4 regions of the Pseudoalteromonas sp. XMcav11-Q genome follow, and region 2 is predicted to be linked to each of the others. Evidence: predicted binding sites of a transcription regulator. Region 2 holds the regulator's gene; each other region holds the start of a gene.
The links. Region 2 encodes sigma-54, which starts transcription at its own class of promoters, with help from an activator protein. Its sites were predicted from a motif close to GTTGGCACGNNNNTNGNNT; they were not measured.
Positions count from the first base shown of each region.

Region 1: glnA (glutamate--ammonia ligase) is a predicted target of sigma-54. The motif match lies at 2,381-2,399, and genes of this name have one in related genera.
Region 3: ABMY45_RS10470 (flagellar basal body rod protein FlgF) is a predicted target of sigma-54. The motif match lies at 2,368-2,386, and genes of this name have one in related genera.
Region 4: ABMY45_RS02830 (BON domain-containing protein) is a predicted target of sigma-54. The motif match lies at 2,488-2,506, and genes of this name have one in related genera.

Region 1 is NZ_JBECOX010000022.1:26,086-30,291, reverse strand. It holds gene ABMY45_RS22210 (DUF4124 domain-containing protein) at 143-649, opposite strand; gene glnA (glutamate--ammonia ligase) at 916-2,322, opposite strand; gene ABMY45_RS22200 (penicillin acylase family protein) at 3,247-4,206, shown strand, end outside.
Region 2 is NZ_JBECOX010000003.1:394,903-399,108, reverse strand. It holds gene rapZ (RNase adapter RapZ) at 1-861, opposite strand, end outside; gene ptsN (PTS IIA-like nitrogen regulatory protein PtsN) at 854-1,312, opposite strand; gene hpf (ribosome hibernation promoting factor) at 1,314-1,601, opposite strand; gene ABMY45_RS07425 (RNA polymerase factor sigma-54) at 1,631-3,130, opposite strand; gene lptB (LPS export ABC transporter ATP-binding protein) at 3,177-3,902, opposite strand; gene lptA (lipopolysaccharide transport periplasmic protein LptA) at 3,902-4,206, opposite strand, start outside.
Region 3 is NZ_JBECOX010000005.1:231,274-235,479, forward strand. It holds gene ABMY45_RS10455 (flagellar basal body P-ring protein FlgI) at 1-42, opposite strand, end outside; gene flgH (flagellar basal body L-ring protein FlgH) at 62-745, opposite strand; gene flgG (flagellar basal-body rod protein FlgG) at 762-1,550, opposite strand; gene ABMY45_RS10470 (flagellar basal body rod protein FlgF) at 1,567-2,331, opposite strand; gene flgE (flagellar hook protein FlgE) at 2,455-3,855, opposite strand; gene ABMY45_RS10480 (flagellar hook assembly protein FlgD) at 3,897-4,206, opposite strand, start outside.
Region 4 is NZ_JBECOX010000001.1:584,501-588,706, forward strand. It holds gene ABMY45_RS02805 (methyl-accepting chemotaxis protein) at 1-181, opposite strand, end outside; gene ABMY45_RS02810 (hypothetical protein) at 400-591, opposite strand; gene ABMY45_RS02815 (DUF1328 domain-containing protein) at 632-799, opposite strand; gene ABMY45_RS02820 (PA2169 family four-helix-bundle protein) at 810-1,256, opposite strand; gene ABMY45_RS02825 (mechanosensitive ion channel family protein) at 1,422-2,306, opposite strand; gene ABMY45_RS02830 (BON domain-containing protein) at 2,543-3,106, shown strand; gene ABMY45_RS02835 (outer membrane beta-barrel protein) at 3,169-3,744, shown strand; gene ABMY45_RS02840 (hypothetical protein) at 4,158-4,206, shown strand, end outside.

The DNA of each region.
Region 1 (4,206 bases), on a different contig from region 2:
ACTATCAAATCCAGGTGGGTGAGCAAAGGTTGTGGATTGAACACAATGAAATGTCGAGTTTGGCCTCCTCAATAGCAGGAGGGATGAGTATGGTGTGTTTGCAACTACTGGTTAAAAGTCAGTGTAGGTAAGCAATATCGCTCTAATTATTCACGGTATTGCGGTGCAAAAAGAACTTATGAGCATCGCTTTGGGCGACTAACATACCTTTTTGATTAAACACTTTCATAACCAAAGAGTGCTCGCCACGATTGATACCACGCAAAGAAAACTGAGTATTACTTTGTTTTGGCCCTGTGGCTGTTCCGTTGAGAAAGAGTTGCACGCTTAGTCCTTGGGTAAATCTTGGCTCTATGGTGCCAGTTACGTATACACTGCCACTATTATCACGGATTGTTTGCTCATGCTCAGGAGAAGTGATTTTAGCTGTATATTGAATCGTTGGTGTTGTATCCGTTTGTTCGAGAATTTTAGTATCAACACTTGGCATGGTTAAAGCGCTGGCGTTGAGTTTGACTTCTTTTGAACCTGGTTGCGGTACATCCGAATAGACCCAATGGCCGTTTTTGTCTTTCCAGCGATAGATTTTTGGATTGGACTCTGCTGCAGCATCAATGCTTGTTAGGGTTAGCGTCATGCTAACCGACATTATAAGAAACCACTGACGCACCACAACTCTCCACAGTAAACTACTGTTCATACTTTAGTATAGTGTTGTTGGAATTGCGAGTTACAAATGAGTAACTCCGATAATAAATTTATTCGAGATATTTAATTTAACCTTTTGAATTAAATTAAAAAAGCCCGTAATTACGGGCTTGAGAACACATATGATTAAGAGTGCCAGAAACGCATAATGAGTTTTGGCTCTACAAGCTCAATACCGCGGTACTGAGCGTAGTAGTCTGTTAGCGATTAAACGCTGTAGTACATTTCGAACTCAACTGGGTGAGTTGTCATGTTTAATTTTTCAACTTCTTTCGACTTAAGTGTGATGTACGCATCGATTAGGTCGTCAGTGAATACGCCACCTTGAGTTAAGAACTCACGGTCAGCATCTAGAGAAGCAAGCGCTTCGTCAAGTGATGCTGCAACTGTTGGGATTTCTGCTGCTTCTTCCGCTGGTAGGTCGTACAAATCTTTGTCCATTGCATCGCCAGGGTGGATCTTGTTGCGGATACCGTCAAGACCAGCCATCAACTGCGCTGCGAAAGCTAGGTATGGGTTAGCCGCAGGATCTGGGAAGCGTACTTCGATACGACGACCCTTTTCTGATGGGATCACCGGGATACGGATTGATGCTGAGCGGTTACGTGCTGAGTATGCAAGCATAACTGGCGCTTCAAACCCTGGTACTAGACGCTTATAAGAGTTTGTTGCTGGGTTAGTGAATGCATTGATTGCTTTAGCATGCTTAATGATACCACCAATGTAGTAAAGCGCTTCTTCAGATAGACCGCCGTACTTGTCGCCTGCGAAGATGTTCTTGCCGTCTTTAGCAAGTGATTGGTGGCAATGCATGCCTGAACCGTTATCACCAACGATTGGCTTAGGCATAAAGGTTGCTGTCTTACCGTATAGGTGAGCCATGTTGTGGATAACGTACTTCATCTCTTGGATTTCGTCTGCTTTAGTTACCATAGTATTAAAGCGAGTCGCAATCTCATTTTGACCAGCAGTTGCTACTTCGTGGTGGTGCGCTTCAACAACGTGGCCCATCTCTTCAAGTACTAAACAAGTAGCTGCACGCCAATCATTAGACGAATCTACCGGTGCTACTGGGAAGTAACCACCTTTTACGCCAGGACGGTGACCTGTGTTACCACCTTCGTAGTCTTTGTCTGAGTTCCAAGCCGCTTCTTCAGCATCAATTTTGTACATTGAGCCAGACATGTCAGTTTTAAATTTAACATCGTCAAACAAGAAGAACTCTGGCTCAGGACCGAATAATACGGTGTCTGCAATACCCGTTGAACGCATGAACTCTTCAGCGCGTTTAGCTACTGAACGTGGGTCACGCTCGTAACCTTGGTGTGTGTTTGGTTCAACCACGTCACAACGGACGATAAGGGTTGTTTCTTCTGCGAACGGGTCTAGCTTAGCACTTTCTGCGTCAGGCATAAGTACCATGTCAGATTCGTTGATGCCTTTCCAACCAGCGATAGATGAGCCATCAAACATTTTGCCGTCTTCAAAGAAGTCTTCATCGGCTTGATGATGCGGGATCGATACGTGTTGTTCTTTACCTTTTGTATCTGTGAAACGTAAGTCAACAAATTTTACGTCGTGCTCTTTAATAAAATCTAAAACCGATTGTGACATGTGTCCTCCGACTCGTTGGGTTATTTTTTGCTGCAATGTACTGCAATTGCACCTTGATAAGCGTTAATCGTGCCAATTGTTTAACTGTTTGATTTTTAGTGATTTATTTAAATTCACTGATCTGTGAACGGATGTTTTGCACTAAATTGGTGCGTAAGTGTTCCATGGTGGTGCGTAATATTTTTCCTGACAACGACACTTTCCATTTCTGTTGTAGTTGATATTGATTAAATGCTCAAGGTATCAAGATATCGAATAGCTAAAAATTGCTCGAGTATATTCAGTTGTCTGCACTAATGGTGGTCTGGTATTGAGCAGAAAATTGAAATTAATTTCTAAATTTATAGAAAAAATACATTCTAAATATTGCATATAAAGCACCTTTCTTTAGGTATTTAATCGAAACTTTTCTTTGCTCATTAACTGCTTCTTAGATTAATTTTTACATCTTTTGTTTATATACGCTAACACCAAAGAGCCCGCATTTTATAGGCGACTTTTTGTTCACCATTTATTTGTCTGTATTTAGGTGAATGATACTGCATGTGAGGAAGTTGTATGTACATTATGCAATTTTGTATTTCTCAATTGTGTCCTGTGTGTTAATTGTGTTAATCGAGTTAATTTTTGTTTTGTTTTTTGTGTTGATCGGTTTCATTTTTTGGGTACTATGTACCTGATATTAATAAGTTGAGTCTAATGTTAAAGGGGCTACTTGATGCACTCTAATAGGCTAAATTTTCGTTTGTTACTGTTGATATGCAAGGAAGAAGTAAGGTGTTTTCTCGAGAGTCATTAGCATTAAGATTTGTTATTTTAGTATTTATTCCCCTCATTATAATCATCTCTTATTTTTACTTAGACGAGAGAGAAACTTTACCTCTGGATAATATAACATTAAGCGATAGCGCTTTGAGTAACAAAGTGAGTATCTCTAGAGATAAGTACGGAGTTCCAAATATAAGCGCGAAAAGTGATCATGATGCTTTTTTCGCTATGGGATATGTTCAAGCTCAAGATCGGCTTTGGCAAATGGAGTTACAGCGCCGATTAATTAAAGGTACTTTGAGTGAGGTCTTTGGAGCATCAACAATTGAGCGTGATAAATATATGCGTACTTTGGGGCTTGCTGATGCTGCAAAAGAGGCGCTAAAAAGTTTAGGGAAGCGGGAAAAAGGCATCTTAGTTGCCTTCTCTGAAGGAGTGAATGCGTATATCAGAGATTCTGAAAACCTACCAATTGAGTTTAGGGTTTTTGGTGTCGTTGCTTCAAATTGGTCTCCTGAAGATTCATTAATGGTAGGTAAGCTACTTTCTTACTCTCTGAGTTTTGCTGCTAATTATGAACGCGCCAGAGTACAAGCTGCCGCTAAATTACCAGTGGACTATTTACACTCAATCTATCCAGAGCTTAATGATCAGCAATCTTTATCAGAGGATATATCACGTGTCGCTAAATTGGATGAGACGTTAAGCCAGTTAGCGAGTATCGAAGAAGCTTTATTGCTAGAGCATGGGATTGGAGGCAAATTTGCCGGGAGTAACGCTTGGGCAATTTCTGGGGAGTTAAGTGCTTCGGGCGATGCGATGTTGGCGAATGATCCTCATCTCTCTTTCCAAATGCCTTCATTATGGTATCGAGCGTCTTTGTTAGGCGGCGAAGTAAACGCATCAGGTATGACCATTCCAGGATTGCCTGTAATTGTATTTGGACATAATGCTCATATTGCTTGGGGCGGTACTAACATGCCCGCGGATACGCAAGATTTGGTCATAGTGGACCTTAATCGAGGAGGGAATTCTGCAGGAGAGAAAATTGTTCAAAGGGTAGAGGAGATCGCGGTTAAGGCTGACTTCCCAGCTCAATTTAGAAAAGCCCCAGAG
Region 2 (4,206 bases):
CTCTTGCTCTCGGTGACGAATTTTGACGTTGGGATGGGTTTTAGCAAAACGTTCACCAATGGTTTGCGCTAAGTATACCGAGCGATGTTGCCCACCTGTACATCCTATTGCGATCGTTAGATAACTGCGATTGTTACGCTCTAAGTGTGGTAACCAAGTTTGTACGAAGGTTTGGATCTGCCAAGTAAACTTTTGCACGATGCTGTGACTCGACAAATAGTCTTTGACTGGCTGATCTAAGCCAGTTAGCGGCTTAAGCTCAGGCTCCCAATGTGGGTTGGGTAAAAAGCGCGCATCAAAAACGTAATCCGCTTGTTTTGGGATGCCGTGTTTAAAGCCGAAAGATTCAAAGGTAATAATGAGTTGTTTGTCTTTTTTACCTAAGATTTTTTCGCGGATATCTTCTGCAAGTTGATGAACGCTCAGGCCTGTAGTATCAATGAGAAAATCGGCGCGAGTGATCAGCACGTCTAACAATTCCCGTTCTTTCTTTATCGCAACATCTAATGGAAGATTATGCAGTGAAAGAGGGTGCAAACGGCGTGTTTCTGAGAAGCGCTTTATCAGGGTTTGATCGTCACTGTCTAAATAAAACAGGGTAGGTTTGGCAAAGCCTGGTAAGTATTCAAGAATGTCATTAAACTCGTCCTGTTCTTTAGGTAAGTTTCTAACATCAATACTGACTGCAATTTTATTATAATTGTCCGAAACACTGCGGACTAAAGACGGCAGCAAATTGACCGGAATGTTATCCACACAATAGTAGCCTAAGTCTTCCAATACTCGAAGCGCTACAGATTTACCAGAGCCTGAGCGGCCACTGATAATGATAAGCTCGAGTCCTTTTTCGTCATCACTCATCAAGTTCACCTTGGATCACTGCATATAACTCATCATCACTTTTTGCTTGCCTAAGCATTTTGCAAAAAGACTTGTCTTTGAGTGTATCAGCAATCGCCGCTAAGGTCTTCAGGTGTTGTTGATTATCACCTTCAGGTACGATGAACGCGACAAAAATATCGACAGGCTGCTTATCTATGGCTTCAAACTGGATCCCTTGCTCGCTGACAAGCACCATTGCAAGGATTTTATCCAAACCTTCAAGTCGACCATGGGGAATGGCAATGCCTTTACCGATCCCTGTGCTGCCCAATTTCTCTCGCGCCATTAAGGCGTCCAAGATAGCATGCTGACTGGTATTTGGAATTTGGCTATGAGCCAGTTCGCTGATGTATTCTAAAATACGTTTTTTGCTATTAAAAAGGACCGCAGCTTTACTGCAGTCCTTGTTCACTAATTCACTTAATTTCATCTTAGTGTCGAGTGAGCTTCTCTTTGTGTTTAATAACTTGACGATCTAGCTTGTCGATAAGGCCATCAATTGCGGCATACATATCTTGATGCTCTGTTGATGCAAATAGCTCGCCGCCGTTTACGTGTAATGTTGCTTCTGCTTTTTGTACTAGTTTCTCGACATCAAGGATCACATGCACATTATTGATATGATCAAAGTGCCTTTCTAGCTTCGCAAACTTGTTGGTGACATAGTCTCTTAATGAGTCAGTAATTTCTACATGGCGACCAGTTAGATTTAGTTGCATAAGCATTTTTCCTTCTTGGGTTTTACGTCTTATATCAAGCTTTTACGCTGATTTGACGGTGGAATGGCTAGGGATTCACGATATTTTGCAATCGTACGTCTCGCTACCTTAATTCCTTGCTCAGCTAAGATATCTGCAATTTTGCTGTCACTCAATGGCTTCGCGGTATTCTCTGCAGCTATCAGCTTTTTGATAAGTGCTCTAATTGCTGTAGAAGAGCACTCACCTCCATTTTCCGTACTTACATGGCTAGAGAAGAAATACTTCAGCTCAAATATTCCCCGAGGTGTATGCATGTATTTTTGTGTTGTCACACGGGAAATTGTGGACTCATGCATCTCAACCATTTCAGCAACATCATTTAGCACCATAGGGCGCATTGCTTCGGGGCCATGTTCAAAGAATGCCTGTTGTTGTTGCACAATGCAATTGGTAACTTTTAATAAAGTATCATTTCGGCTTTCTAAGCTTTTAATAAACCACTTTGCTTCTTGTAAATGTGAGCGAATAAACTGACTATCCGTACTGGATTTCGCCGTTCTAGACATCGCAGCGTAATGGTCATTTACTCTTATTTTAGGCATAGCATCAGGATTTAGCTCTACGACCCAACGACCTTTTACTTTTTTCACCGATACGTCAGGGATCACATATTCAGGCTCTTCATGAATAATGCTTGCCGCAGGCTTTGGGTTAAGGCTATGTATTAACGTCATGACCTCTTTGAGATCGGCTTCTTTAAGGCGCGTTTTCTTAGCCAAAGTTCGATAGTCACGGCTGGCAAGCAAGTCGATATGCTCTGTCAGGATCATTTTTGTTTCGGCAATCCATGGGGTATCTGGGGCGAATTGGTTTAGCTGAATGCATAAGCATTCTTGTAAACTACGCGCTGCGATACCGACAGGGTCAAAAAGCTGAATGCGTTTGAGTACGGCTTCGACTTCATCTAGCTCAATAGGCTCTTCGCTATTCTCGTCATTAATGCTTTCTAAAATGTCTTCGCAAGACAGTGTTAGAATGCCTGACAGGTCGACAGCTTCAATAATCGCAATCGCAATAGCTCTATCTGTTGGACTAAATGGTGTCAGTTCGAGTTGCCACATGAGATAATCGTGGAGAGATTCAGAGGTTTCCCCTTGATAAACATTATCGTCATCGGGAAGTGGACCTGAGCTTGCAGCAGGCGCTGCACTCATATACTCGTCCCAAGTGACATCCATGGCAAGGTCATCGCTCACAGTGTCTTTGCTCATGGCGGTATCTGAGTCTATCTCATAGTCACTAACCTGCGTTTCATCGGCTGAATCTTGATTGTCGTCAGCACGGCTCTTTTCTTGGCTGTGTTGGTCAGCGTTTTCGCCGTCAGTATTATCACCTTCTTCCACTTCCAACAATGGATTGCTGTCTAATGCTTCTTGTATTTCTTGTTGCAGATCCAATGTACTAAGCTGCAGCAAGCGAATGGCTTGTTGCAGTTGCGGAGTCATTGTAAGTTGCTGCCCCATGCGCAGCTGTAATGATTGCCTCATGTATCTCTAACAATCCTTTTTAACAGTTATTAATACTACGTCTTAACTATAGCTTGAATTGTTCGCCTAGGTAGACATCTCTTACGGTTTGATCTGCCAAAACATGTTCTGGCGTGCCTGCAGCGATTAACTCACCATGTGAAACGATGTAGGCTTTTTCACATACGTCCAGTGTTTCTCTAACGTTATGATCGGTGATAAGCACACCGATACCACGGTTTTTTAGGTGCTCTATGATTGTCTTTATATCTAACACCGAAATAGGATCAACACCAGCAAAAGGTTCATCTAACAGGATAAACTTAGGGTTTGCGGCTAAAGCGCGAGCAATTTCGACTCGTCTTCTTTCGCCTCCCGACAATGCCATGCCCTGTGAGTCGCGAATGTGTTGAATATTAAACTCATCCAGTAACTCGTTTAGTTCAGCTTCTCTTTCAACTTTAGATAAGTCTTTTCGAGTTTCTAAAATCGCCATCAAATTTTGATAGACCGTGAGTTTTCTAAAGATTGAAGACTCTTGCGGTAGATAGCCAATACCAAGTCGTGCGCGGCTGTGCATCGGTAACAAAGTGATATCTTCGTCATCAATCTGAATATAGCCTTTGTCGCTTGGTACTAACCCTACAATCATGTAGAACGTAGTGGTTTTACCTGCACCATTTGGTCCTAATAAGCCTACAATACTGCCAGCCTGAACACTTAAACCAACATTTTTGACGACCTGACGACCTTTATAACTCTTTGCTAGACCAGTTGCTTTGAGCTCGCTCATTAATTGTTACCTTCTTCCTGCGCTTTTTTCTCTTTAGCGTCTTTTTTGTCATCAACAGGAACAAGGATGGTTCTTACTCGAGAGTCTTCTTGGTCTGAGCGCTCAGCGCTGATCAATTGCTTTTCAATGTCATAGGTGATGACTTGAGCATTGATTTTTTGCCCAGTTTGATTGATTTCAGCATCACCAGAAATCACTAGGGTTCCCTTCGCTACGTCGTAACGGATTTCATTTGCTTTGGCTTCTAGCAAGTTGCCATCGGGTTGACGTTCGCTAAAAGTGGCAGGGCTGCCAGTTGCCACAA
Region 3 (4,206 bases), on a different contig from region 2:
CAACGTAATGGCCGCACCGATAAGCAAAATATTCTTAAGCATATTGTTCATTTTCAGCACCTTAAAACGGCATCAGCGCGCTCATAAAGAAACTCGTTAACCAACCTGCACTTTGCACTTCTTGTTGGTCACCTTTACCTGAATATTGAATTCTGGCATTTGCCACTCGATTAGACTCAACAGTGTTATCTGCGGTCACATCCTGAGGTCTTACCAACCCTTCTAAGCGAATAAATTCCTCACCAGTATTGAGGGTTAACCACTTTTCACCGCGGATCACTAAATTACCGTTAGGCAATACTCGGGTTACATTGACCGATATATTCCCGAATAAGCTATTTGACTGATTAGACTTCGAATCACCAGAGAAAGAAGAACTGGATTTAGCACCAAACTGTATTGCTTCTTTTCCGATATTAATGGCATTGCCACCAAGACCAATCACAGGGTCTAAGCTCGAATCACTGGATTTATCCAGCTCAGAATTTGCAGCTTTGGTCGCCTGAGTCGTTTCTCTGAGTACGATGGTAATAATATCGCCGACTCTTAACGCTTTTTTGTCAGCATAAAGATCATTGGAAAACTGCGTATTAAATAATGACCCTGTTGCCACCATTTGGGCTTGATTATCCTCGGGATAGATAGGCGCATAATACGGATCGTCACGCACCACATTTTTATTTTGTGTTGTACTACATCCAGATAATGCAGCGACCGTTACGATGGCTAAATATAATGCACGCATAATACCCCCTACCCAATTACAGCTGTTGATTAATGTAGCTCAGCATCTGATCTACCGTTGAAATCACTTTTGAGTTCATCTCATACACGCGTTGTGTCTCAATTAGATTTACAAGCTCTTCGGTCACATTAACGTTTGACGTTTCAAGTGCGCCTTGCACAATCTTACCTAGCCCTTCAACGCTTGGATTACCTTGTACTGGTGCACCACTTACCGCAGTTTCTGTGTACAAGTTTTGTCCAATCGGTTCAAGACCTGATGGATTAATAAAGTCACTGATCGTCAACTGTCCGATAACAACGTTTTCAGCTTGTCCTGCAACGCGCACCGATACTTCACCATCTTGAGAAATAGTAATTGACTGCGCATCGTCGGGTACGTTCATCTCAGGTAACACAGGAAAACCCGCACCTGAGGTAACAATTCGACCTTCTTCATCCGTCGTGAACTGACCGTTTCTTGAATACGCAGTTGTGCCATCTGGCATCTGAATCTCAAAGAAGCCCGGGCCTTGGATCATCCAATCCAAAGAGTTTTCGGTACTTAACATATTACCTTGAGAAAAGTTCTTTTGGTTGGCGACTACTTTGGCACCTGCACCAAGCATCAAACCAGACGGTAATTCTGTATCTTGAGAGCTGCGGCCACCTGGCTGATTGATGTTTTGATATAATAAGTCTTCGAATATCGCCCGACTCTTTTTGTAGCCGACGGTACTGGCGTTCGCCAAGTTGTTCGAAATAACTGAAATATCAGTTTGCTGAGCATCTAAGCCTGTTTTACTTATCCACAATGCCGGATTCATGATCTCTACCTCACTCTTAAACTATGCGTAGGAGCGAAGTGTGTCGCTCATCTATTTCTTCAGCTGTTTTCATCAGCTTAATTTGCATTTCAAATTGTCTTTGATGGTTGATCATATCCACCATCTCATGAACGGGATTGACGTTGGACATCTCTAAGAAGCCACTCATCACTTTTGCGGTTGGTGATATTTCACAAAAGCCACAGATCCCATCTTCTAGCTTATCTTCTTTTGGTCTATAAAGGCCGTCATTGCCTTTTTGCAGCTTATTATTATCTGCTTCAATAATTTTCAGCCGATCAACCACTTCAAGAAAGTTAGCAGGAGCGCCTTGTGGACGCACTTGAATAGAGCCATCGTCACTAAACACCACTTTATCAACGGGGATAGGTAAGACAATAGGTCCACCTTCGCCAATAAGTTGACGCCCATGAGCTGTGACCAACGCACCGTCATTACGAATATTGAGCGTGCCGACTTTGGTGTAAGCTTCTTCACCCGAGGCATCAACAACACTGATCCATGATTTATCATCTACTGCAATATCTAGCTCACGGCCAGTTTCAACGATTGCGCCACCGGTCATATTGGTCCCTGGGCGTTCTTGCATAGCAAAAACCCGTGTAGGTAGCCCTTCACCAAACGCCTGCATTGAGCGCGCTTGAGCAAAATCTGCTTTGAAGCCAGTCGTATTGGCATTAGCAAGGTTATTCGCCTTAAGTGCCACACCACGTAAGCTTTGCTTAGCGCCTGACATTGCGATATACACCATTTTATCCATGACGATGACCTATAAAATTCAAACTTAGTCTAGTTAATGCAAGCACAGTGCCAAAGTGACGAGATGTTTTTGACGGACATAAAAAAGGCTGCCTTTGTAGCAGCCTTTGGAGGGCATAATATATTATCGGATCTGTAATATATTTTGTTGTAATGTTGAGTTAACCTCAAGCGCTCGAGAGTTCGCTTGGAAGTTACGTTGGGCGCTGATAAGGTCAACTAACTCGTTTGTGAGGTTGACGTTCGATTGCTCTAACGCAGATGAACTAATACCACCGAGAGTACCTGTGTTTGGCTCGCCTGCAAGTGGTTCACCAGAAGATAGGCTCTTCTTCCACTCAGTATTACCAATCGCCTGAAGGCCTTGAGAATTCGGGAAGCGTACTAGCGCGACTTGCCCTAAGAACGTTGAGTCGCCGTTAGTATATGAAGCCACAACTTTACCATCAGTACCAATATCAATACCTGCTAAACGGCCAACGGTCGCACCGTCTTGCTCCAATGCTTTTACTTCAAATCGACCCGATGAATATTGCGTTGGTAGCTTTTGAGCAGTATTTGCTTCATCACGCCAGTTAACAACAATATCATTCGGAAAAGTTGCACCGTTATCAAGCAAGTTTGACATACCGATAGTTGGGTCAACTGCATCTTGAGGTCCAGCAAGACTTAAGGGGTTAAATGTCGAGCCAGTATTGTTGTTAAAAACAAGCGGCGTAGCTGAAGGATCGGCAGCCGTCTGTGATGGAATACCGCTAGCATCGAAACGGAACACACTAACTGGCGTATAAGGAACAGGTGGTGTTGCTGCTGGATCAATTTGCTGCGCATTATGGTTAAAAGGTTTATCGTCCATTGTTGCGTAAGTAGACCACTCATTATCCGCTGTTTTTCTGAAGAATAACTGCAATGTATGTGATTCACCCAACGAGTCATATACCGTTATTGCTGTTCTTGAATTATATGAGGCACGTTGCTCAGGATCAAAAGCAATTGTAGGTGGTTGCGCAGTCGCATCTAGGTTAAACGAGGTATAGATTTGCGATGTTGCACGAGGAGAACCTGATGCATCTGGAATTTGAACGGGTGATGTTGTGCTTAAACTCAAAGACGTGGTATCACCTGTAGATGGATCGACTGGAAAGCCTTGCAAGTAATCACCCTTAGCATTCACGATGAAGTTGTCTTTGTTGAGCTTAAATGCACCCGCTCGAGAATAGGTGAAATCTTGTGACTGGAGCGAGTTTGACATGGCAAAATAGCCTTCGCCCTCAATCGCCAAGTCTAGCGAGTTTTGCGTAAACTTTAATGATCCTTGGTGAAACTGCTGTGCAACCATGGTAGTTTGTACACCATCGCCATTTTTCGTTTTGCCAGAGCTAAAAACCGAAGACGCGTAAACATCAGCAAATTCTGCGCGAGACTCTTTAAAACCCGTCGTGTTCACGTTAGCAATGTTATTTGCTGTTACGTCCAAGTCTTTTTGCGCGGCGGCAATACCTGTCAGTGCTATATTGAAACTCATACTCTCACCTCTAAGTTCTTAAGGTTAATTCTTTAAAACTACTATGCTATTTCAGCAATATCAGTTAAGCGCACCGCGCCTTCTTTGGTATTAATGACGATGCCGTTAGCACCATTAACATTAACACTGTCTATATTTCTAAATGTGGCCGACGGTAAAGTTTGATATTCACCTTCAATCATACCCTCCGCTTTTATGGTGTATTCACCTGGAGGCATCATCTCACCGTCTTTATTTTTACCATCCCAATCGAATCGCACAGCGCCCACACTTTGTTCGCCAAATTCAAGCGTCTTTACAAGCGCTCCAGATTCATCATAGATACCCACTGATAGATTCTGAACTGGTTCC
Region 4 (4,206 bases), on a different contig from region 2:
AGTTGTCTGACACTACTTTTATTTGCCTCAGCGGTACAACTCTGTCGTCATAAATACGGTCAATGTAATTGATAAGATTTGATAATGTTCCAATTGTAAAGATAGTAGCGAGAATAAAAAACACAGCAGGTATGCCCGAAAGCGACAACAATCTGCTTTTAACTGAAACCCTATTTAGCATAGTCTGATTTTTATTGAGTAAACATAGAAATAAAGTATTACTCAAAGTTCATAGATTACAATAATAATTGCAAATTAAGCAGCGCATTATTGATATGCATCATACTTCGTAACTGTGTCTCTTAACTGTATAGGTTTGATTTTTAAACCTATTACAAAAAAAGAGGAGAAGCTTTTATCGGCTTCTCCTCTTTTATTCCACGTCGAAATCACTTTCGCTTAACACTCTTCGTTTTCAGCGTTCATGTTCTCTTTTACATCTTCACACGCGTCTTCCACGCTATTTTCTACTTCCTGAACTGTTTCATCGAAACGCTCACCAGCATCTTCCGCCGGACCTTCGCTACAACCAAAAAGTGCTAAAATTGAAACAAAACCAAATGCTTTTGCTAATGTAATTGCTGATTTCATAATCTATCTCCTAAAACCGTTTTTGTACGTTAATTCCCTTTTACCTGGGAGCTCGTGCTTTGCCAAAAATAAACGAAATAATCATAAAGGCGATAAACACAAAGAATAGAATTTTCGCCATACCTGCCGCAGCGCCAGCGATTCCAGTGAAACCTAGCACGGCTGCGACAAGTGCTAGGAATAAAAACATTACAGCCCAACTCAACATAACATTCTCCTTAGGCAGTTAGCTCTTGCAACTGCTTCATTTGATCGTGACAAGCTTGCATTCTGGTTTGAATTTGCAGTAATACACTCTTGCATTTAGGTGGAAGATCTTTGCTTAATGCTTTATCAAGCTTGCTTAACACTTTGTCTTCCACTTCTTCTAGCTGAGAAATATAGGTGTGCTCTTTGTCGGTGCTCACCATACCAACCAACTTGGTGTACGATTCACGAATGTCGATGCTAAGCGCTGAATCTGTCTCAATTTCACCTTCGTCAATAAGAACAAATGGTTGTAGATCCGAGATTGCTTGCGCTTTATCTACAATCATTTGGTCAAATACGCGGTTTAATTCGATATTATCTAGCTTCTTTTTAGCTTCAGTGTAAAAATCAACACCACCATTTAATACTTTGATGAGCTCTTTTACCGGCCCCATGTCGTAATTTGAATCTGCCATAAATAACTCCTTTCGTTGCGATATTTAATAAGTGCATTTTGCAAATATTATTTTCTGTCCCTTTCACTAATGCAGATTAAATGCCAAATCATAAACCTTTATTATATAAGGATTTTTAATCTAAGCACCTTCAGACCGGTGAAAATATTACAAACTAGATGTAAATTATTCCTGTGATAATTGCGTACTTAAGGTTGTGCTCCCTTTAGCATTGAAATCCATAGTCCTAATTGGGAAAGGAATTAAGATATCGTTATCAGCTAATACACGGTTAATGGTGCAAATTGCTTTGTGCCTGACCACCATAAAGCCCGGATCTGCTGGGTAATCTATCCAAAACCACACTAATAGATTAATAGAGCTGTCACCAAAAGACTCTGCATAGACATCTGTTTCTTTTTGGCTTACTACGAAATCAAGCTTGTTAATTGCCTCAACAATCACCTCTCGGGCTTGCTCTGGGTCGTCCGCATACGAGATACCAACTGGTACTTCTATTCTTCGCTTGCCAAGCTTAGTGTAGTTTTGTAACTCATTCTTAAAGAGAATTTTGTTGGGGATATAAGACAGCTGGCCATAAAAGTTTTCTACTAAGGTGTTTCTCAAATTGATTTTGCTTACCGTGCCAAAGCAATCCTTGGTTCTTATAATGTCACCGACCATAAAAGGTTTTCTGACCCCCATCACAAATCCAGCGATGAGGTTCTCGGTCATGTCTTGGAATGCAAAGCCAATAGCAAGGCCAATGATCCCCGCCCCAGCCAACAATGACATTACAGCACCTGATAGTTTTACTATATCTAAAGCGAAGAAAATCCCAATGGCAATAATAGAGACTTTAAATATGGAACTAATAAGTGAAGCCACTTGTTCTGTCTTTATTGCTTTTTTAATTGCCTTTGAAAACCAAATTGAAGATATTTTAGCCAAAACAGTGAAGAATATGAGTATCATTAAGGCTAGGATCATATTCGGTAGTAACTGCACACCGGATTCAAGCCAAGAGATTAACTTATCATTAATTAACGTCCAGAATTTTTCTAAATTCATAATCAAATATTCCTATTTAAGTACTCGACAAATCTAGAATGCAGTAATCATTCCTAGTTATATTAATTAGCCGTTCATGGAAAAGGTAATTATTACAAACTAATTTACACATCTTCTCGGTAAATTCTTCCTTAAAACTTACTCTATAAAAATAAATCACATAATTATCAACAAGTTAAAGGTTGGCACAACAGCTGCAACAGATAATTCGACTACGAAATTAAAGGAGTTTAATTATGAAAAAGACATTAATTGCAACTGTACTAGTATCTTCACTTACTACTGCTTCAGCATTTGCTGCTGATAACTCTTGGGAAAAAGAAGCGAGTGACGCTTGGATAGACGGTAAAGCAGAAGCAACACTGCTTTTCAACGGTGAACTGAACAACTTTGACATTAACACTGATGTAAAGAACGGCGTTGTAGTGCTAACCGGTAAAGTTGAACACTCAGTAGATAAAAAGCTGGCTGAAGAACTGGTACTAGGTATCGATGGCGTAAAAGAAGTGAAAAACGACCTGACTATCGTAGATATGTCAGATGAGCGCAAAAAAGAGCGCAATTACGAAAGCGATAGCGGTTTTACTGACGCAAAAATCGCAACAGTAATTAAGTCTCGCTATCTGTTCGACACAGATGTAGATGGTACTGACATCGATGTTGATGTGGAAGGTTTAGTCGTAACATTAAACGGTCATGTAGGTAGCGAAGCAGAGCGCAAACTTGCTGTGCAAATCGCGAAAAACGCCAATGACGTTAGAGATGTAAAAGATAACCTTCGCGTTACCACAAAATCATAAGCCAATTTTGATTTGAGGGGGGCTTTCCCCCTCCCATACTTATATTGATTTAAGGAGTAAAGATGAAACAATTAACAATTGCTGCTGCGCTACTTGCCTCTCTAGGTCTTGCATCCACAGCCGCTCACGCGGAGTCTGATTTTGGACTAGATGATTATAAAATTTACACAGGTATCGGTTATGGCCAATACTCTTTCCAATGGGAAGATCGTGAGAATGACACTTCATTCGACGACGACTCTTCTATGCTAAAAGCGTATGTGGGTACAAAAATTAATCCATATTGGAGTTTTGAACTTGCCTATGAGAACTTCGACGAAGCAAGTGACATTGACAACTCTGCTGAAATAGACGGTATTTCTTTATCTACACGTATTTCAGCTCCACTAAACGAACATTTCTCAGTGTATGCTAAAGGTGGTTGGCTTGAGTGGGATGCTGATATCTACGCGGATATTCCAGCTGTAGGTCGAGTTTCATCTAGCCTTGAGGGTGGCGACTGGCTCTATGGTGCCGGTGTTGAGTTTCACCTCAATGAAAACGTTAACATGCGGTTAGAATACACTCGCTATGAACTTGAAGACAATATCGACCCTGATATGGACGTAGCTGCCGTCTCTATCGAATATCAGTTTTAAGCAGTAATTTTGGCTCTATAGCCTCCCAATTATTTCCCCTTTGACTCAGTCCTGGCTCTTCCACAAGAGTCTGGTTTTGGCGCTACCACTTGGTAGCGCTTTTTTTGTTTTCAGTGTACGGCCTCCATATTGAATAATGTAAGTACTTTCTCGCTATTTCTTATTTTCAGGAAACAGAATTTAAAGGTAAACAACCTCTAGATGTAATAGTTGCCATTCAGTGCAAGAAATGAAATCTGTCAATTTTTCAAACTCTACACCCTGTAGGTTCTGCTATGTAACATTTACACCCTTCATTTCGCATCTACCGACAAACGATACCGGAAAACATTAACCTTATGAATTTAAACAGCTTTCAAGTTGGCAAAGGGTTTGCAACCTATATAGTGAACTAAACGAATAAGGAGTAGTTTATGAGTAATCAAGCAAACCAAACACAGACAAGCAATACAGCTAAACCAC